Regions from separate parts of the Noviherbaspirillum saxi genome, predicted to be linked through region 1. Evidence: riboswitches for the same ligand, from Rfam matches in the RefSeq annotation. Region 1 holds a riboswitch; each other region holds the start of a gene.
The links. A riboswitch is a leader RNA that binds a small molecule or an ion and turns the genes downstream of it on or off. The one in region 1 is predicted to bind thiamine pyrophosphate.

Region 1 (10,357 bases):
GCAAGCGATGCAAGCTCACGTTGTCGCGACGGCAGAGTTGATTGGCACGTATCAACGCAAGCAATGACAAGGTCGCAAAGGCACTTAGAGCGCTTTCACCCTGACCAGCTCGTCGAGCTGCGCGCCACCACCGATCAAGTAGCCGAGTTCGGCGCAAGACCGACTTTAACGCGGCGATTGCTGCTTGCAAAGATCGGCGGGCCCTCGGCAATCGTCCTCCTTCGATTCCTCACGTGTGACCGCTGTCGCTTCATTGCGATTCTGCGTTTTCCCTGGCTGGCGGCCGCCCGCTCCGTCCATTTTCCTGCCCTTCACCGCGGCTCGCGGTTCGGCGCCCGTAGGTGGTTTTTCCGTTAATCCTGGACTGCCCCTGTTCGGCGGTCGGTCAATTGCCTTGGGGTCCGCGTTTTCAGGCGGCCTTGTCACGGCGCCAGGATCGGTCTTCGGCGGCATAATGATAGCGCCGGCATCAACCGGTGCCCGCTCGCCGGGCGCCGCTTGCGCGAGGGACGATGCCGGGCACGCCATCAGCAGGGCGATGATCGGGATGCAGATGGGAGCCGCATGGTGCATCATTACGCGCCTTGCCCTTGAAACAGCATGAGTGCGCCATCCACGAAGATCGTAGCGCCATGGATATAACGCGCCTGTTCGGAAGCCAGGAATACGGCGACATGGGCTATTTCCTCGGGCTTCGCCGCACGCTTCATCGGAATCGATTGCACCTGCCGCTTGAGCACTTCCGGGTCCTCAACCGCAGACTGGTTCATGGGTGTTAACACCATGCCTGGAGCAATGTTGTTGACGTTGATGTTTTTTTCCGCCAGTTCCAGCGCGAGCGTCGTCGTCAGGTTGCGCAAGCCGCCCTTGGAGGCGTCATAGCCGGATGCGCCGGCGCGCGGAATTTCCTGGTGCACGCTGGTGATATTGATGATGGTGCCGTGCCGGCCGGTACCATCGATTCCGCGAATGAATTCTCGGCAGCAATAGAAGGGGCCGGAAAGGTTGGTCCGGATCACATCGTCCCAGTCCGCGTCCGTCATGTCCTTGACCGGCTTGCCCAAGGCATCGATTCCCGCGTTATTCACGAGGACGGTCGGCACTCCCATTGTTGACTTTACTTCCTGGAAAAACCGCTGCACGTTTTTTGAATCCCGCTGATCAAGCTGAAACGCCGCCGCCTTCCGGCCGGCACCCTCGATCTCTCCTGCCGTGCGTTCCGCGCCCTTTCTGTCATGCAGATAGGTCACGATCACGTCCGCTCCTTCCCTTGCAAATGCTATTGCAGTCGCCTGTCCGATACCGGAATCGGAACCAGTAACGATCGCCAGCTCGCCGCTTAATCGTTGTTCTGCCATAGCGCTCTCCAGTTCCGCCCTCCAGTTCATACACGGCGGCGGAGCGTCGCCGTATATGAACAATGTGATCCATGCAGGCAGCTGCGGTTCCATACATCGACCACGTCAGGTAGGTAAGTCTGTTGGCGCCGTCAGACAGCATCGACCGTACACGAAACTCCTGTCTCAACTAGCGGCTCAGGTTTTCAAGGCGGCAAGCTGGTTGCTTTCATCGACAAAGACAATCTTCGGCACGTAGGTTTCGGACTCCGCGTCGCTCATCGGCGCAAACGTGGCAATGATGAGCAGATCTCCCAAATGGGCTTTGCGCGATGCGGCGCCGTTGAGCGAAATTTCTCCGCTGCCTCTCTTGCCCTTGATCGCATAAGTGGAGAAACGCTCGCCATTGTTGATGTTCCAGATGTCGATCTTCTCGAATTCACGGATGTCGGCGGCGTCAAGCAGGTTTTCATCGATGCCGCAGGAACCTTCATAGTGCAAGTCGCATTGCGTAACGGCGACTCGATGGATCTTGGAGCGCAGCATGATTCTTTGCATGGGTTAGTCCTGTAGGTTGAAAGTTGCGTCACTGCACTGTCTATCTAGCAATCTGAATCTCACATAACGGAACAAATCATTCCAAATTAAAGAAAAGGTTTGCTTTAAAAGCCGTTGGGCGAGTATATTATAAAAAACGAGATATTTTGTGCCGTTTTTTAATATTTAAGGTTATTGGTTCATGAAATCCCCATCCTTGGCTACTTCACGCCCGCCCTACATGAACATTCCCTATCTCTCTTCCGCCATCGCAATCTGGCGGCCGCGCTCAGTGCGGCGCAACTGGCCGGGGATCGCGGTGGCAACCGCGATTGCTTTGTCGGCGACTTTCATTTCGACGAGCTATGGCGGTCCGCAACTGCTCTACGCCTTGTTCTTCGGCCTTGCCTTCCATTTCCTGGCAAACGATGCGAATGCCCAGCCCGGAATCGAGTTTTGTTCCAAGGTCCTGCTGCGCACCGGCGTCGCGCTATTGGGCGCGCGTATCACCTTTGCGCAGATCGCTTCGGTCGGTATCGCGCCGCTGGTCATCGTGATCGGCGCCCTCATCCTGACGATCTGCTTCGGTTATCTGCTGTCGCGCTGGCTCAAGCGTCCGGCGACCGAAGGATTGCTGTCGGGCGGCTCGGTCGCCATCTGCGGCGCGTCGGCGGCGCTCGCGATCTCGGCGGTCCTGCCGCAAACCAAGGAAAACGAAAAGTTCACCCTGCTCACGGTGGTTGGCGTGACCACACTGTCGACGCTTGCGATGATCATCTATCCGTTGCTGGTCAAACTGCTCGGACTCGATATGACCGAAGCGGGCGTCTTCATCGGCGGCACCATTCATGACGTGGCGCAGGTTGTCGGTGCCGGTTATCTGGTCTCCAACCACACCGGCGATGTCGCCACCTTCGTCAAATTGACTCGCGTGGCCTGCCTTGTACCCGTGGTGCTGACACTCGCTATCCTCTTCAAAAGCAAGGATGGCAAGACCGAAATCGATGCACCTCCGCTGGTGCCGTTCTTTCTGATCGGCTTCGTCTGGCTGGTGCTCACCAACAGCATGGGCTTTATCCCGCAACAGGTCAGCGGCTGGATCAACGATGCCTCCCGCGCCTGCCTGGTCACGGCAATTGCCGCCCTCGGCGTGAAGACCTCTTTCCAGTCGCTCGCGTCGCTCGGCTGGCGTCCCGTGTTTATGCTGATGATGGAAACGGTCTGGATCGCACTACTGGTGGCAGGCGCCCTGCTGCTGGGCCGATGATTGCCATTCACTGCGCAGGGAGAATTCCATGAAAGTCATCGTTCTCGGTTCCGGCATCGTCGGTACGGCGTCAGCGTGGTTCTTGCGCAAGGCCGGGCACCAGGTGACGGTACTGGAACGCCAGCCGGGTGCCGCGATGGAAACCAGCTTTGCAAACGGCGGCCAGATTTCAGTGTCGCATGCAGAGCCCTGGGCCAATCCGGGAACATTGCTCAAGATCGTCAAATGGCTGGGACGGGAAGATGCCCCGCTCTTGCTGCGCTTGCGCTGGGACCGACAGCAATGGGCCTGGTGCCTGCGCTTTCTGCGGGAATGCACAGCTGGGCGCGTGGCCGACAATATTCGACAGATCGTGGCGATTGCCGAGTACAGCCGCCAGACGCTGCACGCGGTACGTGCCGAGACCGGGATAAGCTATGACGCACTTCAGCGCGGGATCCTGCATTTCTATACGGATGAACGGGAGTTCCGCAAGTCGCTGCACGCCGCCGCACTGATGCGCGAGCTGGGTTGTCCGCGCAACTCGCTGGACGCCGACGGCGTGGTGAGCGTAGAACCGGCCCTAAGGCATCTGCGCCACAAGATCGTCGGCGGCGACTTCACTGCGACAGACGAATCGGGCGATGTCCATCAATTCAGCACGGCGCTGGCAGCCAGGGCGGCGGCGGCCGGCGTGGATTTTCGGTTCAACACGACGGTGACCCGCCTGCTGGCCGAGGGCGGCGGCACGTGTGCAAGGATCAAGGGCGTGGAAATCATTGACGCGCAAGGGCGGCATGAACTGCTTTGCGCGGACGCTTATGTGGTCGCAGCCGGCAGCTTTTCCGCGCCCTTGCTCAAGCCGCTCGGTATCGCCTTGCCCATCTATCCCGGCAAGGGCTATTCGGCGACCTACCGGATTGTCGATGGAAATGCCGCGCCGACCGTGTCGTTGACCGACGATGGATGCAAGCTGGTATTTTCGCGGCTCGGGAACAGGCTTCGCGTGGCCGGCACCTGCGAGCTCAATGGCTACACCCGGGAACTGAACGACACCCGATGCGACGCGATCACGCGGCGCGTACGCGAACTCTTTCCAGATGCCTGCGATTACGACAACCCGGTGTACTGGTCCGGTCTGCGCCCGCTGACGCCATCGAATGTGCCGTATATCGGCAAGACGAAGTTCGGAAACCTCTTCCTCAATACCGGACACGGCACGCTGGGGTGGACCATGGGCTGCGGCTCGGGGCGTGCGATTGCGGACATCGTCAGCGGTCGTCGGCCCGAAGTCGATTTTGTTTTTACGGGCATGCCGCGCGTATCGCCCGCACGGCGGATACAAACGAGCATGGCTCGAACCAGTTAAGCAAGTTCGCAGAAATTTTTTGACAAAACCCGCTGCATTTGTATTTCGCTCCTTCTCCCGCTTGCGGGAGAAGGGAGTACTGAACACGACGTGTCAAAAAATTTCTGCGGACCTGCTTAGTTGTAGCAACACCCGCCGGCTCATGCCGGCAAAGCTAGGGGTCCTGGCAAGTCTGGAAACAGGCTACCGCCGGGTGAGAAATACCCTTGAACCTGATCTGGATAATGCCAGCGAAGGGAAGCAACCGGAAATACGCCCCACTCTTCCGCCGCTCCTTCGCTTTATCGTTTTAGCAAAGGAGCAACATGAACGCCCATCCGCCATTCCTCGCCGCGACCGCCACGGTCGACGAAGCCGCCATCCAGCCGCTGCCCAATTCCCGCAAGATTTATGTCCAGGGCTCGCGCCCCGATATTCGCGTGCCCATGCGCGAAATCAGCCAGGCCGATACGCCGGCATCGTTCGGCGCGGAAAAGAACCCGCCGATCACCGTCTATGACACCTCCGGTCCCTACAGCGACCCGGCGGTCAAGATCGACATCCGCTCCGGGCTGGCCGCAGTGCGTGCCGGCTGGATCGCCGAACGCCACGATACCGAAGAATTGCCCGGCCCGACCTCGCACTACGGCGTCGAGCGCCTGAACGACCCCAAGTTGGCCGAGCTGCGCTTCAATTTGCACCGCAAGCCGCGCCGCGCGCTGGCCGGCAAGAATGTGACCCAGATGCACTATGCGCGCCAGGGCATCATCACGCCGGAAATGGAATACATCGCGATCCGCGAAAACCTGCGCCGGCGCGAGTATCTGGACGGCCTCAAGGCCTCCGGTCCGATGGGACAAAAACTGGCCGACCTGATGGGGCGCCAGCATCCCGGCCACAGCTTCGGCGCGGCGATTCCTGCCGAGATCACGCCGGAATTCGTGCGCTCCGAAATCGCCTGCGGCCGCGCCATCATTCCCGCCAACATCAATCACCCGGAAATCGAACCGATGATCATCGGCCGCAATTTCCTGGTCAAGATCAATGCCAATATCGGCAACTCCGCCGTCACCTCGTCGATCGGCGAAGAAGTCGAAAAAATGACCTGGGCCATCCGCTGGGGCGGCGATACCGTGATGGACCTGTCGACCGGCAAGCACATCCACGAAACGCGCGAATGGATCATCCGCAATGCACCGGTGCCGATCGGGACCGTGCCGATTTACCAGGCGCTGGAAAAGGTCAATGGCAAGGCCGAAGACCTGACCTGGGAAATCTTCCGCGACACGCTGATCGAGCAGGCCGAGCAAGGCGTCGACTACTTCACGATCCATGCCGGCGTGCGGCTGCAATATGTGCCGCTGACGGCCAAGCGCATGACCGGTATCGTGTCGCGCGGCGGCTCGATCATGGCGAAATGGTGTCTCGCGCATCACAAGGAATCCTTCCTGTACGAACATTTCGAAGATATCTGCGCCATCATGAAAGCCTATGACGTGTCGTTCTCGCTGGGCGACGGCTTGCGCCCGGGCTCGATTTACGATGCCAACGACGAAGCGCAGCTGGGCGAACTGAAGACGCTGGGCGAACTCACGCAGATCGCCTGGAAGCATGATGTGCAAGTGATGATCGAAGGGCCCGGCCATGTGCCGATGCACCTGATCAAGGAAAACATGGACTTGCAGCTGGAGCAGTGCCATGAAGCGCCGTTCTATACGCTCGGGCCGCTGACCACCGACATCGCACCGGGCTACGACCACATCACCTCCGGCATCGGTGCGGCCATGATCGGCTGGTACGGTACCGCGATGCTGTGCTACGTCACACCGAAGGAACACCTGGGCTTGCCCAACAAGGACGATGTCAAGGAAGGCATCATCACCTACAAGCTGGCGGCGCATGCGGCTGATCTTGCGAAGGGGCATCCGGGCGCGCAGATCCGCGACAACGCGTTGTCGAAAGCGCGTTTCGAATTCCGCTGGGAAGACCAGTTCAACATCGGTCTCGATCCGGACAAGGCGCGCGAATTCCATGACGAGACCTTGCCCAAGGATTCGGCGAAAGTCGCGCACTTCTGTTCGATGTGCGGCCCGCATTTCTGCTCGATGAAGATCACCCAGGATGTGCGCGACTATGCGGCCAGCCAGGGCATTTCGGATGAGCAGGCGCTGAAGAAAGGCATGGAAGTCAAGGCGGTCGAATTCGTCAAGAGCGGCGCCGAACTCTATCGCAAGCAGTAAACGGAAAGGCCACGACATGGAAATCAACTTGAATGGAAAAGCGCATCCGGTCACGGCTCCGTGCAGCGTGCAGGACCTGGTCACCTCTATCGGCTTGCAGGGAAAAGGACTTGCCGTCGCCATCAATCGCCATATCGTTCCGCGCTACCAGTGGCAACAGCACCTGCTGCAGCCGCGCGACCGCGTCGAGATTGTGCACGCCATCGGTGGCGGTTAGGGCGTCGCACATAACGATATGCACCGAAAACCATCCTATCTCAAACGGAGACACGCATGACACCTGATCAAGACATTCCAGGCCGCCCGGCCCACGATGGACTAACCATCGCCGGCAAGACCTACCGCTCCCGCCTGCTGGTTGGCACCGGCAGGTATCGCGACCTGGAAGAAACGCGAACCGCCATCGAAGCGAGCGGCACCGAGATCGTCACGGTCACGATCCGGCGTGTCAACATCGGCCAGGCGGCCGATGAACCCAACCTGCTGGATTACGTACCGCCGTCGCGCTACACGATCCTTCCCAATACCGGAGGCTGCTACAACGCCAAAGACGCGGTCTACACCTTGCAACTCGCGCGCGAGCTATTGGGCGGCCACAAGCTCGTCAAGCTCGAAGTGCTGGGCGACGAAAAGACGCTGTTCCCGAACATGCCGGAAACGCTGAAGGCAGCGGAAATTCTCGTCAAGGATGGTTTCGATGTAATGGCTTATTGCAGCGACGATCCGATCCAGGCCAGGCTCCTCGAAAGCCTGGGCTGCGTCGCGGTGATGCCGCTGGCCTCGCTGATCGGCTCCGGCATGGGCATCCTCAATCCGTGGAACCTGTCGCTGATCATCGAACAGTCGAAGATCCCCGTATTGGTCGACGCAGGCATCGGCACCGCATCGGATGCAACCATTGCGATGGAGCTGGGTTGCGACGCCGTATTGATGAACACCGCAATTGCCGGCGCGAAGGATCCGATCCGCATGGCGCGTGCTATGAAGCTCGCTGTCGAAGCCGGGCGCGATGCCTATCTGGCCGGACGCATTCCCAAGCGCTTTGCGGCATCGCCATCATCACCGATGGAAGGACGCACGACATGAGAGGCTTGTATCTTGTGACGCCGGACTGGCACGATACGGCGAAGCTGCTCGACATCACCGAACAGGCGCTGGCCGGCGGCGCCTCTCTCGTGCAATACCGCAACAAGACGGCCGACACGGCACTGCGCTACGAACAGGCCTCGCAGTTGCAAGCGCTTTGCCGCCGTTATGCACGACCATTCATCGTCAACGACTTCGTCAAACTCTGCATTGAACTCGATACCGATGGCATACATGTCGGCGCCAACGATACGCCGATTGCCGCCATCCGCTCGGCCATCGGCAGTGACAAGATCGTCGGTGCGACCTGCTATGGCGACCTTGACATCGCTTGCCGAGCCCGGCAAGCGGGCGCGAGCTATGTGGCGTTTGGCGGCTTTTATCCCTCGCTTGTGAAGAAATATCCCAGCACCACTTCTCCCGGCATCGTCAGCCGGGCGAAGGCGCAGATCGGGCTTCCGCTTGTGGTCATTGGCGGCATGACGACGGGAAATGCACAACCGCTGCTTGTGGCCGGTGCGGATATGGTCGCGGCCATCAGCAGCATTTATCTGGCCAAGAATCCGCTTGCCGCCGCACGCGACTTTGTCGCGCTGTTCGATACTGCGGCGTCAACGGAAAGTATCGGCTACGAATAAGCACAGCGATCATGCTGCCACGGCAAAAACGGATGGGGTTGGAAGCGCAAGCATCGCGCCCCAACCCCATCCGTTTTTTATGCAGCCTATCGGAGCCTCAGATTCCGAGCTGCGATTGATCGACCGCAGCCGGACAGGCGACAAAGGCCTTGGGATCGATCTTGCGCATCTTTTGCGTCAGTGCATAGAGCGCCATCAATACACCGACGCTGCCCAAGCCGAACCAGAACGACAGGCGTTGTTCGGCATCGGGCGACACACTCATCGCGCCGAGGATGAGCAACATCGCGGCGATGGCGAAGTAAGTGAGATATGGGTACAGCCACATGCGGACCTTGATGCGCTCCGGGCTTTCTCTTTCTAGGCGGGCACGAATGCGCAATTGCGAAACGGCGATCAACAGGTAGACGAACAGGATCAGCGTGCCGTAGGAATTGACGATGAACGGGAACACGACGTCGGCCGACACATAGGAGACGCCGATCGCGGCATACGCAAACAAGGTGCTGAACAGGATCGCGCGTACCGGCACGCCATTTCTGCTGAGCTTGACGAGGCTGGTCGGTGCGTCGCCGCGGCGTGTCAGCGCAAAGATCATGCGCGACGAAGCGTACAGGCTGGAGTTGAGTGCCGACAATACCGCCGTCAGGATGATCGCATTCATGATGTGCGACGCATACGGGATGTTCATTGTCTCCAGCGCACTGACAAAGGGCGTGGTGATCGCGTCGGAATTCCAGGGCACGATGCAGACGATGACGAACAGCGACGCCACATAGAAAAACAGCACGCGGTAGATTACCGAATTGGTTGCCCGTGCAACCGCCTTTGCCGGATCGGCGGTTTCGGCGGCGGCAATGGTGACGATTTCCGCACCGGAATAGAAGGCCGTCGCGGCAACCGCGCCGCTGAGTACAGGCGCCCAGCCATTGGGCAGGAAGCCGCCGGCGGTGAGGAAATGGCCCAGGCCCGGTACGCTGTTGGGCAGCATGCCGGTCAGGAATAACGCAGCCAGCCCGAGGAAAACGATGATGGCCACGACCTTGATCGATGCGAACCAGAATTCGAATTCACCGAACGACTTCACCGAAAACATGTTGAGGAAGGTCATCATCACCAACAGGCCGAGGCTGATGGTCCAGGGCGCCAGGTCAGGCAGCCAGAAATTGATCAGCTTTGCGCCGGCAATGGCTTCCAGGGCGACCACCACCACCCAGAAGTACCAGTACATCCAGCCGCTCATGAAGCCGAGGAATTGCGATACCTTGGGCCGGTCTTCAAATGCCACTCTGGCGTATTCATAAAACGAGCCGATGACCGGCATCGAGGACGCCAGCTCGCCCAGCATGCGCATGATCAGCACCACCAGGCCGCCCGTCAGCAAAAAGGACAAGATGACCGCGGGTCCCGCCGCCTTGGCAACCACGCCGCTGCCGACGAACAGGCCGGCGCCGATGACGCCTCCTATCGCAATCATTGTCATATGGCGTTGCTTGAGGCCGTGCTGCAAGCCGCCGGATTGATCTTTCTCGGTAATCATGCTGTGCTGTCTCCTGTACTGCGATGGCATATCGATCATTGCGACGCGTGTCGATACGTTGCCGATACGCCAGTCATTCATTTTCTATTTCTCTATATTTGATACATAAAGTTCCAAAAATAGAGACATTGCCTCAATCTACGCCACCGAACGGGTAGCGTCAATACATTTTCAAAAAATTTAGAACATGTATTTCTCCGATTCAAACCGGTACATGCCGCCATCGCGGGAACCGTCCATCCATCACTTGATATACGCCTCGACCGCCGTGTTGATAGCATCGCCCTTCTTCACTTCATTCAAGGCCGCATTCATCTTTTCAATGAAATCGGTCTTGTAGGCGGCTTTGAAGTTGACGCTGTAACCGATGTGGGCGGACTCGCCG
Region 2 (10,357 bases), 480 kb from region 1:
TAAGTTGCCGAAATCCAGGAACGCACGACATCGCTGGCGACATCGGCTGAATCCACGCGAGCAAGCAAGACATGGATGAAATCGAAGGTTTTGCTGATGCCAGCGCTCTCGACCAGATTCGACGCCAGGTCGCTGAACAAACTCCAGAATTGTGCCGAACTTGCAAAATCCAATGCGTTCGGCGGCAAGGGAACCATCAAGCCATCCGCGGCCATGAAGGCGTTGATCGTCACATAGGAGAGCGATGGTGGCGTGTCGATAATGATGACGTCATAATCGTCACGCACGTCTTCCAGACCGAGGTTCAATACATCCCAAAACTGGAATTCAGGATCCTTCATTTGCCGCGACGGCAATACAAACTCTGCAGAAAATAAACTGGCTGACGCAGCGACCAGATCGATGCCGTCCCAATAGGTCGACTGAATGGAAGGACGAATCGAGGTCGTGTCGCCATAAACCAAGGGAGCGATCGTTTGCTCTTCGGACACTTCCGTATCCGGCATGATGCCGAACAACGTGGTCAAAGAACCCTGAGGATCGGCGTCCACGACCAGAACCTTATGACCGCGCAGACTCAATCCCTGCGCCATCACCATCGCCGTGGTGGTCTTACTGACACCACCCTTGAAATTACCAACTGCAAGCGTAATAGCGCGAGCACCGTCGGGGCGCAAATGGGTTGCCCGGTACTGTTGTACCCAGATTCTTGCTTCGCGAAGGGAAAACTCGCGTCGGGATCCCTTGTCGTTAAGCTGGCCGGCCGGCAGATCACCCTTGCTGATACGATACGCTACTTGTCCCTTGTCAATTCCGCACAAACTCGCCAGCTGGGTCAATGAAAATACGGGCGGGTTCTTGTTCGCATTCGGTGCCAGCATGCGCGAACGGATCTGGTTAACCATCTGCGCCGCCCGTTCCGCCTGTTCGACAATGTCGCTGATATGAATTTTCTGAGCACTGTTAACATTCGGCGCAATCATAAGTTTCCCGTAGGTTTTGAAAATAAGACTTTATTTTACGATATAGACCTATTCCTCGGTAACTAGAAATTCTTCGAAAATCTATTTTTTTCATGAAAACCGTAAAATATTTCCGCAAGAACTCCTGAATTGTAAGCGGATAGCACAATCTTGGCTAAAAGAAATAAAAAAACCTAACACCTCTTTAAGAACTATAGGAGGAAGAATATACTTAAATATCAATGGCTTAGATCATTTTCGGTGAGAACATTTGGGGCCTATGGTGAAAACATTTGGGAGCTAAGGTGAAATAATTTGGGGATATTGGTGAGAAGCTTTGGGGTATGTGGTGAGTGGATATGGGGTTGCGATGGCGCAAACGTCGGCAAACAAAGCGAAAAAAACCCATCATCAATAGGTGAGATCTTTTGGGAGGATCGACACTAAGCTGGCGTGCACTTATTCTCACCTTAAAAACAGGCGTTGATTTCCAAGGTGAGTTTGCTTTTCACATCGGCTCACTATAGACTTCGGTAAACAAATTGAACCCGAAGCACAATGACGGAGCCCGCCACAGCGCCAAAGAAAACCCGACCCGGTACGAAAAGTACCGAGCATGATTATTTGTTGCGCAAACCGGTCAATACATTGGCGATCGTTCCCAAATCCGAACGCATCACCGTGACTGCGCGCAAGATCTACAACGTGATGCTTCAATTCGCCCAGCGTCAAGGGGTGGAAAAAGAGCGGTATCGCGCGCGCCTGTCAGAGATTGCTATCGGTATCGACTTCAATTCCAACAATACGGAAGTCATCAAACAGTATTTTCGCCAGATGGCGACCACCGGTGTCGAATGGCAATCCCCAACCACAGGCGAAGGCGCCCGCTGGAGTATCTCGGCCCTGATTGCCCATGCGGACCTGATTCAGCGCGGGAATGAATTGACGCTCGAATGGAGCTACGCCCCGAACATCAAGCAAGAGCTGCTCGATCCCCAGCGCTTTGCAAAAATGTCCTTGCAGGTGCTGGCCGCGCTGAACACGATGGCATCGCTCGTCCTCTATGAAATATGTTGTCGTTATGCCGACAATCCCGGCGGCCTTACGGCACGGCAGGCATGGGCATGGTGGCGACCGGTGCTGACCGGCGCGCCTGACAGCCCGGCAAGCGCTTATCAGGAGTACAAGATCTTTAATCGCGATGTCGTCAAGAAGGCGGTCAAAAAGGTCAATGAAGTCACCGATCTCGACATCGAACTGATCGAGCACAAGAGCGGCCGCTCGGTGCAGGATTTGCAATTCAAGGTCAAACGCAAGCAAGCGCTGCTCGCACCGACGGAAAGGCCGATCGAACCAGTCGACCTGAAGACGATCGGCAACATCATCCGTGCCGGCATTCCCCAGGATAGGGCTGAAAAACTGTTGCTGCGCTATGGCGCGAAAGCGGTCGACGATGCGATCACGGTGATGAATGAACGGCACCGTCGTACGAACATGGAGCCGGTGCGCACGCCGGAAAAATATCTGACCGCCATTTTGCAATCCGGTCAGTTCGGCACGGAAAAGCCGGTCGCAGCGCCCGCACGCAAGGTCTACGACACCAAGGCCGAACGCTTGAAACTGATAGAACAGTTCATGGCAATGAAGCGCACGCTGTTGAATGAAATGTTCCAGGAAATGCCGGAAGCCGATCAGATCGAATGGATTGCCCGCTTTGAACAGGAGGCGCTGCCGGCGAGTGGCGCGATTCGCAAGGCATTCCAGTCGAAAGGGATTTCGAGCCAGATCGTGCGGCCGGTCTTCCTCAAGTTTCTCGGCAATTCGGTGTGGGAAGACGGATGGGAAAAACCGACCGACCACGAATTGACCGACCTCGCCATTCGCATGAAGAATGAGCAGCAAAGCCTGGCCGACCAGCGCTATACCAGCAAGGGTCGGGTCGATCTCGGCGTGATCAAGGGCTGAAATGAACCTACTGCGCTGATCACACCGGCGTCATTGACCGCAGCCTGCGGCATATGAACATGAAAGCTTCGTGATAGCATTCGTTCCATGCTAGGGGTCCTGAAGACGATGTCTTTGGGTGAGAGACACCCTCCGTACCTGATCTGGATAACGCCAGCGTAGGGAAGCGCAAAGCCGCACTTCTTTGTTTGCTCCGTCGCTGGCACTGCATTTACGTGACCGAGCCCATCATGCCGCTACCGAAAACCCGTTTTCTTCTTGCATTTTCCGCTGCACAGGCATTGGTTTTGCCCGTCGCCGCACAGGCGCAGTCCGATACCGTTTTGCCTGCCGTTTCCGTTTCGGCGCCGCGCATTGCCGCCGACGACGCCGAAGCCCCGACATTCGGCAGTTTCGGCCAGATACCCTTGCAGCAGACGCCCGCTTCGATCACCGTGATCACGCGCCAGCAAATGCAGGATCAGGCCATACGCCAGACCACCGATCTGACCCGGTTCGATGCCAGCGTCAACGACGCCTATAACGCGATCGGCTATGCGGAGCAGTTTTCCATCCGCGGCTTTACTCTCGATAATGCGGCGAGCTATCGCAAAGACAGCCTGGAAATCGCTGCCGATGCCGCCATCCCGCTCGAGAACAAGGAGCGCATTGAAATATTGAAAGGCTTGGCCGGCTTGCAGGCCGGGATCGCGACGCCGGGCGGCATACTTAACTATGTCACCAAGCGCCCCACCAACGAGACGCTGTGGTCGGTGACGCTGGAAGCGCGCGAGCGCGGCACGCTGTACGGCGCGCTCGACCTGGGCGGTCGTTCCGACGACAAGCGCTTCGGCTACCGCATCAATGCAGCCGCCGAAAAGCTGCGTTCCTATGTGCGCGGCGCCGACGGTGAACGTCAGTTCGTGAGCGGCGCATTCGACTGGCGACTGACGCCGCAGGCATTGCTGCAACTCGATTTCGATTACCAGCACAAGTCGCAGCTAAGCGCCCCCGGTTTTCAACTGATCAATGGTACCGACCTGCCGACGGGAATCTCGGCGCGCACCATGCTGAACAACCAGCCATGGAGCCGGCCGGTTGAAACCGACAGCACCAATCTCGGGCTGCGATTCGAATACCAGATCACGCCCGACTGGACCACGGTGGTGGCCGTCAACCGTCACGGTTTTCGGCGCGACGACTTTGCCGCATTCCCGTTTGGCTGTGCAGCGAGCGGACTATTTCCGGGCTTCTGCGCCAATGGCGACTATGATGTGTACGACTACCAGAGCGAAAACGAACGCAAGTCCTTGCTCGCGTCGCAAGCCATTGTGCAAGGAAGATTCGCGACCGGCGCGCTGCAGCACGAACTGGCAGCAGGCGTCTCGACACTGCGTCGCCGCGACGACTTCGGCGACTGCGTGTACGGCACCCTCGACTGCCTCGGCTCCGCAGCGAATGGCACCAGCAATATTTTTTCACCGGTCGTCGTGCCCGCATCGACCATCACCACCGGCCCGATACGCTTGCGTCGCAGCGGGCGCGAGCATTCGTTGTTCGTGCGTGATGTGATCGCGCTCTCGCCGCAGTTCAAGCTGCATGCCGGCGTGCGTCACACGCGTATCGAACGCGATCAGTATGATGCGACTGGCACCCTCAACAGTGCGCATGAGCGCGGTTATACCTTGCCCAATCTTGCACTGGTGTTCAATCCGCAGGCGAGCTGGACCATGTACGGATCGTATGCGCAAGGCTTGGAACATGGCGGCATTGCACCACTATTGACGACTAATGCCAATGTGGCGCTGGATCCGAGCAAGTCGTATCAGCTTGAACTCGGTACCAAGACTTCTCTCGGCAATGGCTGGCAAATGTCTGCCGCACTGTTCCGTATCCGCAAACCGCTGGAGTACACCGATGCGGGATTTACCTATGTGCGTAACGGCAATGCAGAACATCAGGGCATCGAGTGGTCGCTGCAGGGACAGGCCACGCGCAATCTGATGCTCGGTGCCAGCATCGCCGCCTTGCATACCCGCCAGCAAAATACCGGCACCGCCACGCTCGATGGCAAGCGTGTCACCAATGTTCCCAATCTCAAGTCGGTTGTGTATGCGGACTATGCACTGGCGGCCGTGCCGGGGTTGATGCTCAATGGCAGCTGGCATTACGCGGGCAGCAAGGCATTCAATCCCGATAACAGCGTGACGGTCCCCGGCTATCATTTGTTCAACCTCGGAGCGCGCTATGCGACGCGCGTGGGCGGCACGGCGACGACGTTGCGCTTCGGCATTGATAACGTGACCGACAAGTTCTACTGGCGCGATGTCACCCAAGCCCTGGGTGGATACCTGTTTCCGGGCGCTCCCCGCACCTTCAAGCTGTCTGCCCAGTTCGACTTTTAAGCAGGCGTCAGACGCTGCAGCAGGCTCTCGACTTGCTGCAGCCGCATCGGCTCAGTGCCGCTCACCAATGAGTACGGCAGATTCAGCGCAGCCAGCTTCGCGAGCAGCTGCGTATGGATTTGCTGCCGCACTGCTTCCGATTCACGTTGCAAGCCATCTGCCACCCATGGCGCATCCGGCGCAGTCACCAACGTAAGATCATAATGCCGGTCCGCTGCCATCCGTTCCAGCCGCGGCTCGACACGGCCCCAATAAAACCGGCTGTACAGGCTGGTCATCAAAGGCGTGGTATCGCAAAACAGAAAGCGCGAAGCCGACAGTGCCGCCGCGTCTTCGCGCTCAGTCTGCACACGGGCGATCACAAGTTGTTCTTCTTCGTATGGAGTGCGCCCATGCAGCTCAACAAACTCGCGCAGGTATTCGGGTACCCAGAGCGTGCGGAAATGCGTTGCCAGCGCCTCGGCCAGCGTGGACTTGCCGGTGGATTCGGCACCAAGAATGGCAATGCGCCACGGTTTTTGCATCGCATTCATGCATTGGCTCCGCTGCCTGCGACTATCGTTCTCCAGGTACGCAAGCCTATCGTTGCCAGCAAGATGAACAAGGCATACAGCACCGCCGTCAGGATCAGGTTTTTGTAGACATACAGACCGACATACAGCGCATCCACCGCTATCCAGACATGCCAGTTTTCCAGCTTTTTCCGCGCCAGCAACAGTTGTCCGACCAGGCTGCCCGCCGTCAGGAACCCGTCGATATAGGGAACGTCGGTATCGGTGTAGGACTTGAGGAAGAGGGCGATCAAAATAAATCCGGCAATCCAGCCGCCCGCCGCCCAGTAGCGACCTGCTGCCGACAGGCGGGATACGCGCAAGCCGCCGGCGGCGCCGCGAACACCGAGCCACTGATACCAACCCCACATCGATGTGGCAATGAATACCCACTGCAGGCCCATGTCGCCATACAGGCGGGCTTGAAAGAAAACGACCGCATAGCTTGCCGAAGATGCAATGGCAAACAGCCAGGCCCAATGAATCTGGCGAATGCCCAGCACCACGGTCGCGACTGCAAGCATGAACGACACCAGTTCAAGCGGCGTGGTTGAGAAAATGGAAAATACGATCGGGTCGTTCATAGGGGCGAATGCAGCAGCAAGGTGTCATGTCGGCGCGACGGGATATCCATGCGCAGGGCTTCGTATATTAAACGAAAGCCTTCGGACATTGATGCGGGACGGAGTCCAAACTATCGCAAGCGATCAAGCATGGAATCATTTGGCATGCCGAAATAACAAGCCATGCCTGCAATTGCGCGGCCAAACCTAGAACATCTCTATCGAATCAAAACGCCGCGTCCTGCATTGGGCGGCTTGCTCCCATTTTGATAGACGCTCTTAATCTATAGCAAACCCGATTCAATTGAATGATTTAACATGGATCAACGTGCACTACTCTCATTCGGGCAAGCGGCATACTGCTCATCCATATGGCTATTACAGATACTTCCCCCTTGCATGCCCTGATTGTCGAAGATAACTGCGACCTTGCCAGACTGTTCGGTGATCTGCTGGAAGTGCTCGGTTGTACCGTTCAGATCGAATGGAACGCCAATACCGGGTTGCGCGCCGCATTTGAAAATCCGCCCAATCTTATTTTTTGCGACCTTACCATGCCGGGTGAGAAAAACGGTTTTGACGTCGCGCGAGAAATCCGGTCGCTTGCGGAATTCGACCGGACTTGGCTGATTGCGGTAACGGGCTACGATGCGCCCGAGACCCATGAACAGGCGCTCGCGGCAGGGTTCGACCGCATATTCGCCAAGCCGGTCAAATTTGCACAGATCCAGGCGGTGCTCGACGAAGTGAAGAGCGGCGTGGGTCGTGCCGGTCGAGGCCGCGCTGTCATCGCTGGCCGGTGACCTGAAGCCTATGAACTGAGGTTCGGACCCAAGCGATCCGTTGGCGGGCGCCGGCATGCCGCAACGTGTGCTCGAGTCCGTTCAAGCCCTTCCTTACCGCTAAACCGGAAGCCGGTCCGATTTTCGGCTCAGTCGAGACCATTCTGGTGGCCGAGGATGAAACCGACGTAAGCGCCACCACGCCGCCGTCATCTTCGCGTCACATTGCACAAGAATCATTTCCTTCGTATCTTGCATGGAACTGCCATGTAACGACGCCATCTCCGCTGCCCAGGGTGAACTAGCAAGTCAAAGGCAATGGCCTTCGTGGCGGCAAGCTTCTTGCTTCAAACTGGACAGAGCCCGCATGCCGCATCGCCAGAATCGCAAGCGGCTGCAGCGCTTAGGAATGTGTACGGAATAAGTTATCGATTTGGACGCGTCCGACGGGATGCGATGCAAGGCGCGAGAAGGAGTCATAGCGAGCTATGGCGACGCCGAGCAACGCTGCAGCGCGCCCGTCAGACGTGAACCAAATCGGGAAATTATTTCGTGCACATTCCTTATTGATCATCCCTTGAACAAAGGCGGCAGTATGGAAAAGATGCTTGCAGCAGTTGAAGGAACGAATGTGGTGCATACGGAAAACGCACACTGTGCCAATGCAGCGACAGTAGTCATTCTTCCTGAAAAGCTTGTGGGAACATGTGCCGCGCATGAACTTGCTGCTCACACGGAAATTGCGCGTCGGCTCGCAGTTCTCAAGGGATGCGAGTTCGCCGGAGAATTCGAGGCGAATTACCAATACGAAAATGGTTTGTATTTTGTTCCCAGCGACACACTGGTCGGTCTCGATTATGCAGCCGAACTGCGCATACGCAATGATGAAGATTTATTCGGGGGTGTCGTCCCGCATGCCTTTGTCGCCACCAAGACCATTACGCATGCTCTGCCCGGTCCTTACTCGGCCGCGCCGGATGGCTGGGCGCCAAGCATGGCAAGAAAAGTGCAGGAAGTCGTATTGCCCGGTTACTCCGTTTTCAATCTGCACGATGCACGTGATGCCGGTACCCGCCTGTCGCAGCAGGGCGCGGTAAGGGTCAAGAAGGCGAGTGGGGTGGGTGGTCTGGGGCAATGGGTTGTGAGTACCGCACATGAACTCGATGACTTGCTGTACTCGCTGGAAAGCGAAGATCTGCTGCGCGGTGGCGTTGTTCTGGAATGCAATCTGTCGGAAGTTAGTACCCTAAGTGTCGGCCAGGTCAAGGTTGCCGGCATGGTAGCGACCTACTACGGTGTGCAGCGCCTGACATCCAATAATCGGGGCGAAGAAGTGTACGGCGGTTCGACCTTGACGGTCGCGCGCGGCGGCTTCGATGCCTTGCTGCAACTACAGCTTGATAGCGAGTTGCATACCGCGATTTCTCAGGCGCGCACTTACCATGCCGCCGCACTGTCTTGTTTTCCGCCAATGTTTGCGTCGCGCTGCAATTACGATATTGCCCAGGGAGTCGACGCAAGCGGCCAGTGGCGCTCCGGTGTGCTGGAACAATCCTGGCGTGTCGGCGGCGCAAGCGGCGCGGAAATTGCCGCCCTGGAAGCCTTTCACGCCGATCCCGGATTGTCGGTCGCGCGCGCTTCCACGGTCGAGCTCTACGGTCCGCAAATTGAACTGCCGCATGATGCAGTTATCTATTTTCAGGGGAGCGACGACAACGTCGGACCGATCACCAAGTATGTAACCCTGGAAGCCTATGCCCATCCATGATGACAATATTCAAATCGCCGTCGATGGCGACACCATTGACGGCACTATCGTTACTCCCGGCGCGAAAATGCCGGCCGTCCTGTTCGTGCACGGCTGGGGCGGCAGCCAGGAACAATACCTGGCACGGGCGAGAGAAATCGCTGCGCTTGGCTGCGTTTGCCTGACCTTCGATCTGCGCGGGCATGCGGGAACGTTGCCGCAGCATGATACGGTGTCGCGGGAAAACAATCTGCACGACGTACTCGCTGCTTACGATACGCTGGTCTCGCAGCGCGGTGTCGATCGCGCCGCCGTGGCCGTGGTCGGCAGCAGTTACGGCGGTTACCTGGCAGCGATTCTTTCGTCGATGCGGCCGGTGCAGTGGCTCGCCTTGCGCGTGCCTGCGCTCTACATGGATAGCAATTGGGAAATGCCCAAGCGCCAGTTGCACAAGGGCCAGGATTTGGGCACGTATCGGCAGACCCTGATCCCGGCCGGGGAGAACCGTGCATTGCGCGCCTGCGCGAATTTTCATGGCGATGTGCTGGTGGTCGAATCGGAGCGCGATGCGATCATTCCGCATGCTGTGGTCACCAGTTATCTGGACGCCTGCGCCGAACCGCGTTCGCTGACCTATCGCGTAATCAAGGACGCCGATCACGGCCTGTCGGAAGAAGCGTCCCAGCGCGCGTACACGGCGCTGCTGGTCAGTTGGATGACGGAAATGATTTTCGGGTCGCGGGAAAAAGGGAAGCCGACCCTAGCGACAACCATGCCGAAGAGCACGCTGCCCGAGGCCCCGCCTACTCCCGCTTGATTCTTGTCCGGCAAGCTGGTTTGATACCGCGCAAGCAAGCTGTCATTACGCTGCATGACTATGCAATTTCCCCGGATGATCCTGTCCAATTGGCTTGCTTCGGCAACGACATCAGCTCGAGAGAATGCCATGAAAAATCCCTGGACCAAGAAAAACCCTTACCTGAGTATTTGGCTCAGCGGCGCCAATGCGGTATTGGGCGCAACGCGGGGACAGGCAACTGCCCAGGTGCGCCGTGAGGTCAACAGTGCCATTCAACAGTCGACCCGACAAATGACCGATGCCTGGATAACAATGTTGGTGCCGCCGAAGGCGCCGCGCAAGAGAAAGAAACGTTAAAGAATTGCGGTTAGTTCAGATTGATGCGCTGACTCGCATAGTTTCCGCCAACCCTTGAAAGGAGAAAACAATGAAGCGTACTGCGTCCGCATCATGGACCGGAGGTCTGAAAGACGGCCAGGGCAGCATATCCACCCAAAGCGGTGTTCTATCGAATACTCGCTACGGCTTTGCGGCGCGTTTTGAAGATGGCCCGGGCACCAATCCGGAAGAGCTGATCGCCGCCGCACATGCCGGCTGTTTCACG
Region 3 (10,357 bases), on a different contig from region 1:
ACGACAGGCCCAGGATGAGCATTCAGACCGATAACTTTGGCGAACAAAGAATCATTGCCGCCACACCGGCTTCTTCCAACGAAGAGGCCATCGAACGCGCATTGCGGCCGAAGCATCTTGACGAATATGTCGGACAGGAAAAAATTCATGCCCAGCTGGATATTTTCATCACCGCTGCGCGCCAGCGCCGCGAAGCGCTAGACCACACGCTGCTGTTCGGACCGCCCGGCTTGGGCAAGACAACGCTTGCCCATATCATCGCCCGAGAAATGGGGGTCAACCTGCGTCAGACATCCGGCCCGGTGCTTGAGCGCGCCGGCGACTTGGCGGCGTTACTGACCAACCTGGAACCGAATGACGTCCTGTTCATCGATGAAATTCACCGGCTTTCACCGGTCGTTGAAGAAATCCTGTATCCGGCGCTGGAAGATTATCAGATCGATATCATGATCGGCGAAGGCCCGGCGGCACGTTCCGTACGCCTTGACCTGCAGCCGTTTACGCTGGTCGGCGCGACCACGCGGGCCGGCATGCTGACCAACCCGCTGCGCGACCGCTTCGGCATCGTCGCACGGCTGGAGTTTTATACTCCGGAAGAACTTGCCAAAATCGTTACCCGCAGCGCGTCGCTGCTGCATGCAGTCATTGTCCCCGACGGCGCGCTGGAAATCGCCAAGCGCAGTCGCGGCACGCCGCGAATTGCCAACCGCCTGCTGCGGCGCGTGCGCGACTATGCAGAAGTCAAGGGCAATGGCGAAATCACCCGCGTGATGGCCGATGCTGCGCTGAAGATGCTGGACGTGGACGCGGTCGGCTTCGACCTCATGGACCGCAAGCTGCTGGAAGCTGTGCTGTTCAAGTTCAACGGCGGCCCGGTCGGTCTGGACAACCTGGCGGCGGCGATCGGCGAAGAGCGCGACACCATTGAAGATGTGTTGGAACCCTACCTGATCCAGCAAGGTTTCTTGCAGCGTACGCCGCGCGGGCGGATTGCTACGCCGGCTGCCTATACCCATTTCGGTGTCACGGCCCCGCGTACAGGTCCGACCGGTGACTTGTGGGAACAGCAATCCGGTTAAGCCGGGTACCGGCTCTGACGACCCGACTGCAACCTTCTGCCGCAAAGCTAGTCTGATCAACTCGTTAATACTTAGGTTGCTACTTTGACATGCGTAGTAATACGGTAATTTTTGTCTTGCGCAAAGAATCGGCAAAGATCACCTTATAATGGCCTGTTAAAGCACGGTCGCACTTTTTTGTTTGAAAAAGCGCATGCCTGCGGCAATGCCACGTAAAGGCTGTACGGCTAGCTACAGGATGCGGTGTCCAACCCGTTCCCCATCCCCCGATCGAGTTTTCCACCATGCTCATGTCCACGCAAGCCAACCGCTATGCGCATCAACTGCTCGATGCGCGGGCGCGGGCGCAGCTCATGCCGCCGTTGTCCGCGGAATCATCCCTTTCCATTGCGGACAGCTATGACATCGTCCGCTGCACCATGGACATTCGTATTGCACAAGGGGAAACTCCAATCGGGCGAAAAATCGGCTTTACCAATCGCAAGATATGGTCCAAGTATGGCGAGCGCGAGCCGATCCGCACCCCGATCTGGACTCCGGTATTCGATGCCACCGTGCGTTTTACCGAAGACAATCGCGGCATCCAGAGCCTGCTCGGCGCGACGCAACCCCGCATCGGTCCGGAGCTGGTATTCAAGCTTGGTTCCACACCGGCTCCCGACGCGACGATGGAAGAGCTTGCCGATTGCATCGAATGGATGGCGCATGCATTCGAAATCGTGATTTGCCCTTTCCCTGGCTGGAAATTTGAAATGGCCGATTCGATCGCCGCATTCGGTCTGCATGGATCCCTGATCGTGGGAGAGCCAAGAATGCTGTCGGCGGCAAGCCGGCGCAATCTGGCCGATGTACTGGCCAATGCCAGCCTGTCGCTGTCCTGTGGCGACGAATTGCGATCGGCCGGCTTCGGCAGCGATGTGCTCGGCAGCCCCTTGCACGCCTTATGGCATCTGCATCAATTGCTGCGCGAGCAGCCGCAATTTGCACCGATGGAGGCGGGTGAAATCATTACCACCGGTACCTGGACCGATGTGTGCCCGATCAAGCCGGGTGAAACCTGGACCTCCGCGTTTTCGGGTGTCAGTCTGCCGGGATTGACGATTTCCTTTGTTTGAATCGGGATTTGATTCAACGACGTAAAGCAAACTGTTCAAAACCCAAAGGGCGCCTGCAATGCGGGCGCCCTTTGGGTTTTGTTTCTGCCGGTTCTGCTTACTCCGCGCGCACCCAGGTCTGGGTCCGGCCCAGCATGGGCACACCGATATAGCCGCGCACATCCAGCTTCTTGCCGCCATCGTTGAGCGACATCTTGCTTTTGTAAACCTTGCCGTTGCCAGGATCGAGGATCTGGCCGCCATTGTATTCGTTGCCGTCTTTTTTCATGCCGGTGATGATGGTCATGCCGACGATCGGCTGGTCTTTGCGTGCATCTTCGCATTTGTCGCATTTAGGATTGGGTTCCGCGCCGGCTTCCGGGAAAAGTTTCTCGATCCTGCCGCGCAATTCGCCGCCATTGTCGGTGATCCGCACCAGCGACTTCGGCTTGCCGGTCTCGTCATCAATGGTTTTCCATAAGCCCACCGGCGACGCGTCCTGCGCCCACGCGGCAGATCCGGCAAGCGCCGCGATGGCGATGCCGTAGCCAATCATTATTCTGATCATAGTGTCCTGTCTCCTGAAGTACCGTTGGGGCTGCCGCTGCTGGTATAGCGCGACAGACCCAAGTGTCCCGTACGGGATTCTTAGCTTTTTTGCAGTTTCTCAAACTGCTCGCGCAGTTTTTCCAGCGTGGCTCCAAAGGTCACGAGACGCTCTTTCTCCTGAGCTACGACTTGAGCAGGGGCACGGGCGACGAAGCTTTCATTGCCGAGCTTGGCGTTGGCCTTGGTGATCTCGCCTTCGAGTCGCGCGACCTCTTTCGACAGGCGTTCGCGTTCGGCCGCGACATCGATCTCCACTTTCAGCATCAGCTTGGCAGTACCGACTACCGAGACCGGCGCCGGCGATTCCGGCAAGGTGCTGACTACCTGCACATCGGACAGCTTCGCCAATGCCTGCAGGTAGGGCACGAAGGATTGCACATGCGCCTGTTCTTCACCGCTCGCCTCGATAACCAGCGGGACGCGCTGTGCAGGCGACAATTGCATTTCTCCGCGCAGATTACGGCATGCATCCGTCATGGCCTTGAGCTGCGTCATCCAGGTTTCCGCCTTGTCATCGATCTTTTCCGCGTTCGGCTGCGGGTAGGCTTGCAGCATGATCGATTCGCCGGCTGCATCGAGCCGGCGGTCGGTCATTGGCGCAATCTTTTGCCACAGCTGTTCGGTGATGAATGGAATGACCGGATGCGACAGGCGCAGCACGGTTTCGAGCACACGCAGCAAGGTGCGGCGCGTTGCGCGCTGCTGGGCTTCATTGCCATTCTGGATTTGTACCTTCGCGACTTCGAGATACCAGTCGCAGTATTCGTCCCAGATGAACTTGTAGATCGCGGAAGCGATATTGTCGAAGCGGTAATCGGCAAAGCCTTTTTCCACGTCGGCTTCGGTACGCTGCAGCAGCGATACGATCCAGCGATCGGCTTGTGAAAAATCGCGTCCGCCTTCGCCGCAGGATGCGCCATCGAAGCCGCAATCCTTGCCTTCGGTATTCATCAGCACAAAGCGCGTTGCATTCCACAGCTTGTTGCAGAAGTTGCGATAGCCTTCGCAGCGATTCAGATCGAAGTTGATGTTGCGGCCGAGCGAAGCATAGCTTGCCATCGTGAAGCGCAGCGCATCGGTACCGAAGGCCGGAACGCCGTTCGGGAATTCCTTGCGCGTCGCCTTGGCGATGCTTTCCGCCTGCTTGGGATTCATCAGGCCGGTGGTACGCTTGGCAACCAGCGCTTCGACATCGATGCCGTCGATCAGGTCGATCGGGTCCAGCGTATTGCCCTTGGACTTGGACATCTTCTGGCCGCTCGCATCGCGCACCAGGCCGTGCACGTATACGGTATCGAATGGCACCTTGCCGGTGAAGTGCGTGGTCATCATCACCATGCGCGCAACCCAGAAGAAGATGATGTCGAAGCCGGTGACCAGCACCGACGACGGCAGGAACATTTTGTAATCCGGCGTTTCTTCCGGCCAGCCCAGCGAAGAGAAGGGCACCAGCGCGGACGAGAACCAGGTGTCGAGCACATCGCTTTCGCGTTTCAGCGTCTTGCCGCCAGCCTGCGCCTGCGCTTCCTCTTCGTTGCGCGCGACGTAGATATTACCTTCGTCGTCATACCATGCCGGGATCTGATGGCCCCACCACAGCTGACGCGAGATGCACCAGTCCTGGATATTGTTGAGCCATTGATTGTAGGTCGTGGCCCAGTTCTCGGGCACGAACTTGATCTCGCCGCCGGACACCTTTTCGAGGGCGACTTCGGCGATCGACTTGCCGGGGAAGTGCGTGCCTTCCGGCGCCGGCTTGCTCATCGCGACAAACCACTGGTCGGTCAGCATCGGCTCGATCACGACGCCGGTGCGGTCGCCGCGCGGGACCATCAGCTTGTGCGGCTTGACCAGTTCGAGCAAGCCTTCGGCCTCAAGGTCGGTCACGATCTGCTTGCGCGCATCGTAGCGGTCCATGCCATGGTATTTGGCCGGGCCGTTTTCATTGATCTTCGCATCGAGCGTGAGGATGCTGATCTTTTCAAGATTGTGGCGCTGGCCGACCGCATAGTCGTTGAAGTCGTGCGCCGGCGTGATCTTGACGCAGCCGGTGCCGAATTCCTTGTCGACGTACTCGTCGGCGATGATTGGAATTTCGCGTCCGGTCAGCGGCAGCTTCAGCAGCTTGCCGACCAGCGCGGTGTAACGTTCGTCGGTCGGGTCCACCGCAACCGCGACGTCGCCCAGCATGGTTTCCGGACGAGTCGTCGCGACCGTGATGTGGCCGTTGCCATCGGCCAGCGGATAGTGGATATGCCACATGTGGCCGTCTTCTTCTTCCGATACCACTTCGAGGTCGGACACTGCGGTGAGCAGCTTCGGGTCCCAGTTGACCAGGCGCTTGCCGCGATAGATCAGCCCCTGCTGGTGAAGGCGTACGAAGACTTCGGTCACGGCCTTGGACATTTTTTCGTCCATCGTGAAGTATTCGCGGCTCCAGTCGGTGGATGCGCCCATGCGGCGCATCTGGCCGGTGATGGTCGAACCGGAATGCTCTTTCCACTCCCACACCTTTTCCAGGAACTTCTCGCGGCCGAGGTCGTGGCGTGAAATCTTTTGCGCATCGAGTTGGCGTTCGACGACGATCTGCGTCGCGATGCCGGCGTGGTCGGTACCGGGAATCCAGGCGGTATTGTGGTCGCGCATCCGGTAGTAACGGGTCAGGCCATCCATGATCGTCTGGTTGAACGCATGTCCCATATGCAGCGTGCCGGTGACATTCGGTGGCGGCAGCTGGATGCTGAATGCAGGTTTACCGGCATCGGTGGTCGCGGTGTAGTATCCGCGCTTTTCCCATTCCGTATGCCAGTGTTTCTCAATCTCGGCGGGCTCGAAAGACTTGGCTAATTCCATGATTTAACTTATGTTTCTGCGAAACTAACCATTATAAAGGACGCGATGGCTGACATCCGCGCAGATCCGCGTATAATTCGCCGAAGTCATGCCACATGACCAATGCTAGGGGTCCTGGCCCGCTTGAAATTGTTGAATCAAGCGCACGCCGGGTGAGAAATACCCTTGAACCTGATCTGGATAATGCCAGCGAAGGGAAGCAACCGGAAACACGCACCACTCTTCCGCCGCTCCTTCGCTTTATCGTTTTAGCAAAGGAGCAACATGAACGCCCATCCGCCATTCCTCGCCGCCACCGCCACGGTCGACGAAGCCGCCATCCAGCCGCTGCCCAATTCCCGCAAGATTTATGTCGAAGGTTCGCGCCCCGATATCCGCGTGCCGATGCGCGAAATCAGCCAGTCCGATACCCCGGCGTCATTCGGCGCGGAACAGAACCCGCCGATCACCGTCTATGACACCTCCGGTCCCTACAGCGACCCGGCGGTCAAGATCGACATCCGCTCCGGGCTGGCCGCAGTGCGTGCCGGCTGGATCGCCGAACGCCACGATACCGAAGAATTGCCCGGCCCGACCTCGCACTACGGCGTCGAGCGCCTGAACGACCCCAAGTTGGCCGAGCTGCGCTTCAATTTGCACCGCAAGCCGCGCCGCGCGCTGGCTGGCAAGAATGTGACCCAGATGCACTATGCGCGCCAGGGCATCATCACGCCGGAAATGGAATACATCGCGATCCGGGAAAACCTGCGCCGCAAGGAGTACTTGGAGGGCCTGAAAGCCTCCGGTCCGATGGGACAGAAACTGGCCGACCTGATGGGGCGCCAGCATCCCGGCCACAGCTTTGGCGCGGCGATTCCTGCCGAGATCACGCCGGAATTCGTGCGCTCCGAAATCGCCTGCGGCCGCGCCATCATTCCCGCCAACATCAATCACCCGGAAATCGAACCGATGATCATCGGCCGCAATTTCCTGGTCAAGATCAATGCCAATATCGGCAACTCCGCCGTCACCTCGTCGATCGGCGAAGAAGTCGAAAAAATGACCTGGGCCATCCGTTGGGGCGGCGATACCGTGATGGACCTGTCGACCGGCAAGCACATCCATGAAACCCGCGAATGGATCATCCGCAATTCGCCGGTGCCGATCGGGACCGTGCCGATTTACCAGGCGCTGGAAAAGGTCAATGGCAAGGCCGAAGACCTGACCTGGGAAATCTTCCGCGACACGCTGATCGAGCAGGCCGAACAGGGCGTCGACTACTTCACGATCCATGCCGGCGTGCGGCTGCAATATGTGCCGCTGACGGCCAAGCGCATGACCGGCATCGTGTCGCGTGGCGGCTCGATCATGGCGAAATGGTGTCTCGCGCATCACAAGGAATCCTTCCTGTACGAACATTTCGAAGATATCTGCGCCATCATGAAAGCCTATGACGTGTCGTTCTCGCTGGGCGACGGCTTGCGCCCGGGCTCGATTTACGATGCCAACGACGAAGCGCAGCTGGGCGAACTGAAGACGCTGGGCGAACTCACGCAGATCGCCTGGAAGCATGATGTGCAAGTGATGATCGAAGGGCCCGGCCATGTGCCGATGCACCTGATCAAGGAAAACATGGACCTGCAGCTGGAGCAGTGCCATGAAGCGCCGTTCTATACGCTCGGCCCATTGACCACCGACATCGCACCGGGCTACGACCACATCACCTCCGGCATCGGCGCGGCCATGATCGGCTGGTACGGTACCGCGATGCTGTGCTACGTCACACCGAAGGAACACCTGGGCTTGCCCAACAAGGACGATGTCAAGGAAGGCATCATCACCTACAAGCTGGCGGCGCATGCGGCTGATCTTGCGAAGGGGCATCCGGGCGCGCAGATCCGCGACAACGCGTTGTCGAAAGCGCGTTTCGAATTCCGCTGGGAAGACCAGTTCAACATCGGTCTCGATCCGGACAAGGCGCGTGAATTCCATGACGAGACCTTGCCCAAGGACTCGGCGAAAGTCGCGCATTTCTGTTCGATGTGCGGTCCGCATTTTTGCTCGATGAAGATCACCCAGGATGTGCGCGACTATGCGGCCAGCCAGGGCATTTCGGACGAGCAGGCGCTGAAGAAAGGCATGGAAGTCAAGGCGGTCGAATTCGTCAAGAGCGGCGCCGAAATCTATCGCAAGCAGTAAGGGCCATGGAGATTGAATTGAACGGTGTGCCGCATGCGGTTGCCGACAATGAAAACGTGCAGGGATTAATTGCTTCGCTGGATTTGGTTGGCAAGTCGCTGGCAGTGGCGATCAATCGCGAAGTCGTGCCGAGGCAGATGTGGGTTGAACGGCTGCTTTGTCCGAACGATCGGGTCGATATCGTGCGTGCGATTGGTGGTGGTTGAATAGTGAGACTTTCAGAGGCCGATTTTTAACTGCAAGTTGGCAAGACCTTGAAGTTCCCTCCCTTTCAAGGGGAGGGGTAGGGTGGGGATGGGGTAAGTAATGCAAGGACAAACAAACACATTTGTCAGACCCGCCGTAAAGTCATTGAGAAAAACAATGACCGACGCCGAACAAAAGCTGTGGCAGCGTTTGCGTCGAGAACAACTGGGCTGCAAATTTCGACGCCAACATCCATTCGATACCTACGTATTGGATTTTGTCTGTCTGGAACGGAAGCTTGTTATTGAAGTCGATGGGTCTCAGCACGTGGAGAACCATCAGTACGACGAAATTCGTTCGGCGAAGTTGTCTATCGCTGGATTCACTGTCTTGCGATTTTGGAATAACGAAGTGTTGACCGAAACAGATGCAGTGGTTCAGATGATTTGGAATGTTTTGAACCCATCCCCACCCCAGCCCTCCCCCTATGCCGGGTGCCCTTGAAGGGGAGGGAGAGCGTAGCTATGGCAAGGATACTGTGCCCATCACATTCTTCTCTGAATAGTTGGCAAAAAAACTCAGTGCATTAAGGAGATTTCATGAGCAATCAAAACAGCATCACTCAGAGCGATCAGGGGCTCACCATCGCCGGCAAGACCTACGGCTCCCGCCTGCTGGTCGGCAGCGGCAAATACCGCGACCTGGAAGAAACCCGTGCCGCGACCGAAGCCAGCGGCGCCGACATCATTACTGTGGCAATCCGGCGCGTCAACATTGGGCAAGACCCAAGCGCGCCGAATCTGCTCGATGTGGTGCCGCCCTCGCGCTATACCATCCTGCCGAATACCGCAGGCTGCTACAACGCCAAGGATGCGGTCTACACCTTGCAACTGGCGCGGGAATTGTTGAACGGCCACAAGCTGGTCAAGCTGGAAGTTTTGGGGGACGAGAAGACCCTGTTTCCCAACATGCCGGAAACCCTGAAGGCTGCCGAGACCCTGGTGCAGGATGGCTTCGATGTGATGGTCTATTGCAGCGACGATCCTATCCAGGCAAGGATGCTCGAACAGATCGGTTGCGTCGCGGTGATGCCGCTGGCGTCGCTGATCGGTTCCGGCATGGGCATCCTCAATCCATGGAACCTGTCGCTGATCATCGAGCAGGCCAAGGTGCCGGTGCTGGTCGATGCCGGTGTCGGGACCGCTTCCGATGCGGCGATTGCGATGGAACTCGGTTGCGACGGCGTATTGATGAATACCGCGATCGCCGGTGCGCGCGACCCGATCCGCATGGCGCGCGCGATGAAGCTGGCGGTTGAAGCGGGGCGCGAAGCCTATCTCGCCGGGCGCATCGCCAAGCGTTTTGCCGCATCGCCATCGTCGCCGATGGAAGGCCGGGCAACGTGATGCGACCAAGCGTGCTGGTGTTCGCCGGATCCGATCCCAGCAGCGGAGCCGGCGTGCAGGCCGATATTCAGGCTATCGCCGCGCTGGGTGCGCACCCGTTGTCAGTCATTACTGCGCTTACCGTGCAGGACAATGACAGGGTGTATCAGGTGCAAGCCGTATCGGCGCAACTGGTGCAGCGGCAGGCACAGGTATTGATTGAAAAAATAGACGTGGCCGCGGTGAAAATCGGCATCGTTGGCAACCGCGCCAACGCCGAGGCAATCGCCGAAACGATCAAATTGCTCAGGGAACGCAAGCCGGATCTGCATGTGGTGCTTGATCCGGTGCTGGCCAGCGGCCATGGCGATACCTTGTCGCAAGACAATCCCTTGCAGGCGATGGCAATGCTACTGCCGCTGGCGACGATAATCACGCCCAACCTGCCCGAGGCCGAAGTGCTGTGCGGCGGAGAGCGCCGCATCGAAGCACAGGCCGACAAGCTTTTGTTCCAGTGCCCCAACGTATTGATCAAGGGCGGGCATGGTCAGGAACCCGATGTCGTCAACCGCTGGTATTCGCATGGCGGTCAGCACACCTGGACCTGGCCCAGGCTGAATGGACATTTTCACGGCAGCGGATGCACGCTGGCGTCGGCGATCGCGGCCTTGCTGGCGCTTGGCAAACCGATGTCCGAGGCACTTGAATCGGCGCAGGCATATTGCCAGCATGCGCTGATATCTTCGTACGCGATCGCCGACGGTCAGCGTATTCCGGACCGCAGTGCGACTTTGGAGAACAATGCATGAAAGGTTTATATCTGGTCACACCCGATTGGGATGACACACAAGAACTGGTGCGGGTAACGGAAGCGGGGCTGCGTGGCGGCGCCGCATTGGTGCAATACCGGCACAAGACCGCAGCGGCCGCGTTGCGCCGCGAGCAGGCGCAAGCGTTGCAGCAACTCTGCCGC

Region 2: it holds a riboswitch for thiamine pyrophosphate, as region 1 does, so the genes downstream of both, D3871_RS17850 (TonB-dependent siderophore receptor) here and thiC (phosphomethylpyrimidine synthase ThiC) in region 1, are expected to answer to the same signal.
Region 3: it holds a riboswitch for thiamine pyrophosphate, as region 1 does, so the genes downstream of both, thiC (phosphomethylpyrimidine synthase ThiC) here and thiC (phosphomethylpyrimidine synthase ThiC) in region 1, are expected to answer to the same signal.

What each region holds. Positions count from the first base shown of each region.
Region 1 is NZ_QYUO01000002.1:909,801-920,157, reverse strand. Features, by position in the region: gene D3871_RS20000 (YbhB/YbcL family Raf kinase inhibitor-like protein) at 1-67, shown strand, start outside; gene D3871_RS19995 (hypothetical protein) at 166-576, opposite strand; gene D3871_RS19990 (SDR family NAD(P)-dependent oxidoreductase) at 576-1,358, opposite strand; gene panD (aspartate 1-decarboxylase) at 1,536-1,895, opposite strand; gene D3871_RS19980 (YeiH family protein) at 2,077-3,141, shown strand; gene D3871_RS19975 (D-amino acid dehydrogenase) at 3,170-4,489, shown strand; TPP riboswitch at 4,636-4,745, shown strand; gene thiC (phosphomethylpyrimidine synthase ThiC) at 4,795-6,708, shown strand; gene thiS (sulfur carrier protein ThiS) at 6,725-6,925, shown strand; gene D3871_RS19960 (thiazole synthase) at 6,982-7,794, shown strand; gene thiE (thiamine phosphate synthase) at 7,791-8,432, shown strand; gene D3871_RS19950 (amino acid permease) at 8,530-9,972, opposite strand; gene D3871_RS19945 (substrate-binding periplasmic protein) at 10,216-10,357, opposite strand, start outside.
Region 2 is NZ_QYUO01000002.1:426,279-436,635, forward strand. Features, by position in the region: gene D3871_RS17840 (AAA family ATPase) at 1-983, opposite strand, end outside; gene D3871_RS17845 (replication initiation protein) at 1,521-2,927, shown strand; TPP riboswitch at 3,010-3,109, shown strand; gene D3871_RS17850 (TonB-dependent siderophore receptor) at 3,158-5,311, shown strand; gene D3871_RS17855 (AAA family ATPase) at 5,308-5,844, opposite strand; gene pnuC (nicotinamide riboside transporter PnuC) at 5,841-6,446, opposite strand; gene D3871_RS17865 (response regulator) at 6,797-7,228, shown strand; gene D3871_RS17870 (DUF3182 family protein) at 7,803-8,975, shown strand; gene D3871_RS17875 (alpha/beta hydrolase family protein) at 8,962-9,771, shown strand; gene D3871_RS17880 (hypothetical protein) at 9,847-10,110, shown strand; gene D3871_RS17885 (OsmC family protein) at 10,181-10,357, shown strand, end outside.
Region 3 is NZ_QYUO01000001.1:3,044,312-3,054,668, reverse strand. Features, by position in the region: gene ruvB (Holliday junction branch migration DNA helicase RuvB) at 15-1,079, shown strand; gene D3871_RS14395 (2-keto-4-pentenoate hydratase) at 1,364-2,194, shown strand; gene D3871_RS14390 (DUF2147 domain-containing protein) at 2,292-2,741, opposite strand; gene D3871_RS14385 (valine--tRNA ligase) at 2,822-5,635, opposite strand; TPP riboswitch at 5,733-5,850, shown strand; gene thiC (phosphomethylpyrimidine synthase ThiC) at 5,900-7,813, shown strand; gene thiS (sulfur carrier protein ThiS) at 7,819-8,019, shown strand; gene D3871_RS14370 (endonuclease domain-containing protein) at 8,120-8,503, shown strand; gene D3871_RS14365 (thiazole synthase) at 8,599-9,405, shown strand; gene thiD (bifunctional hydroxymethylpyrimidine kinase/phosphomethylpyrimidine kinase) at 9,405-10,193, shown strand; gene thiE (thiamine phosphate synthase) at 10,190-10,357, shown strand, end outside.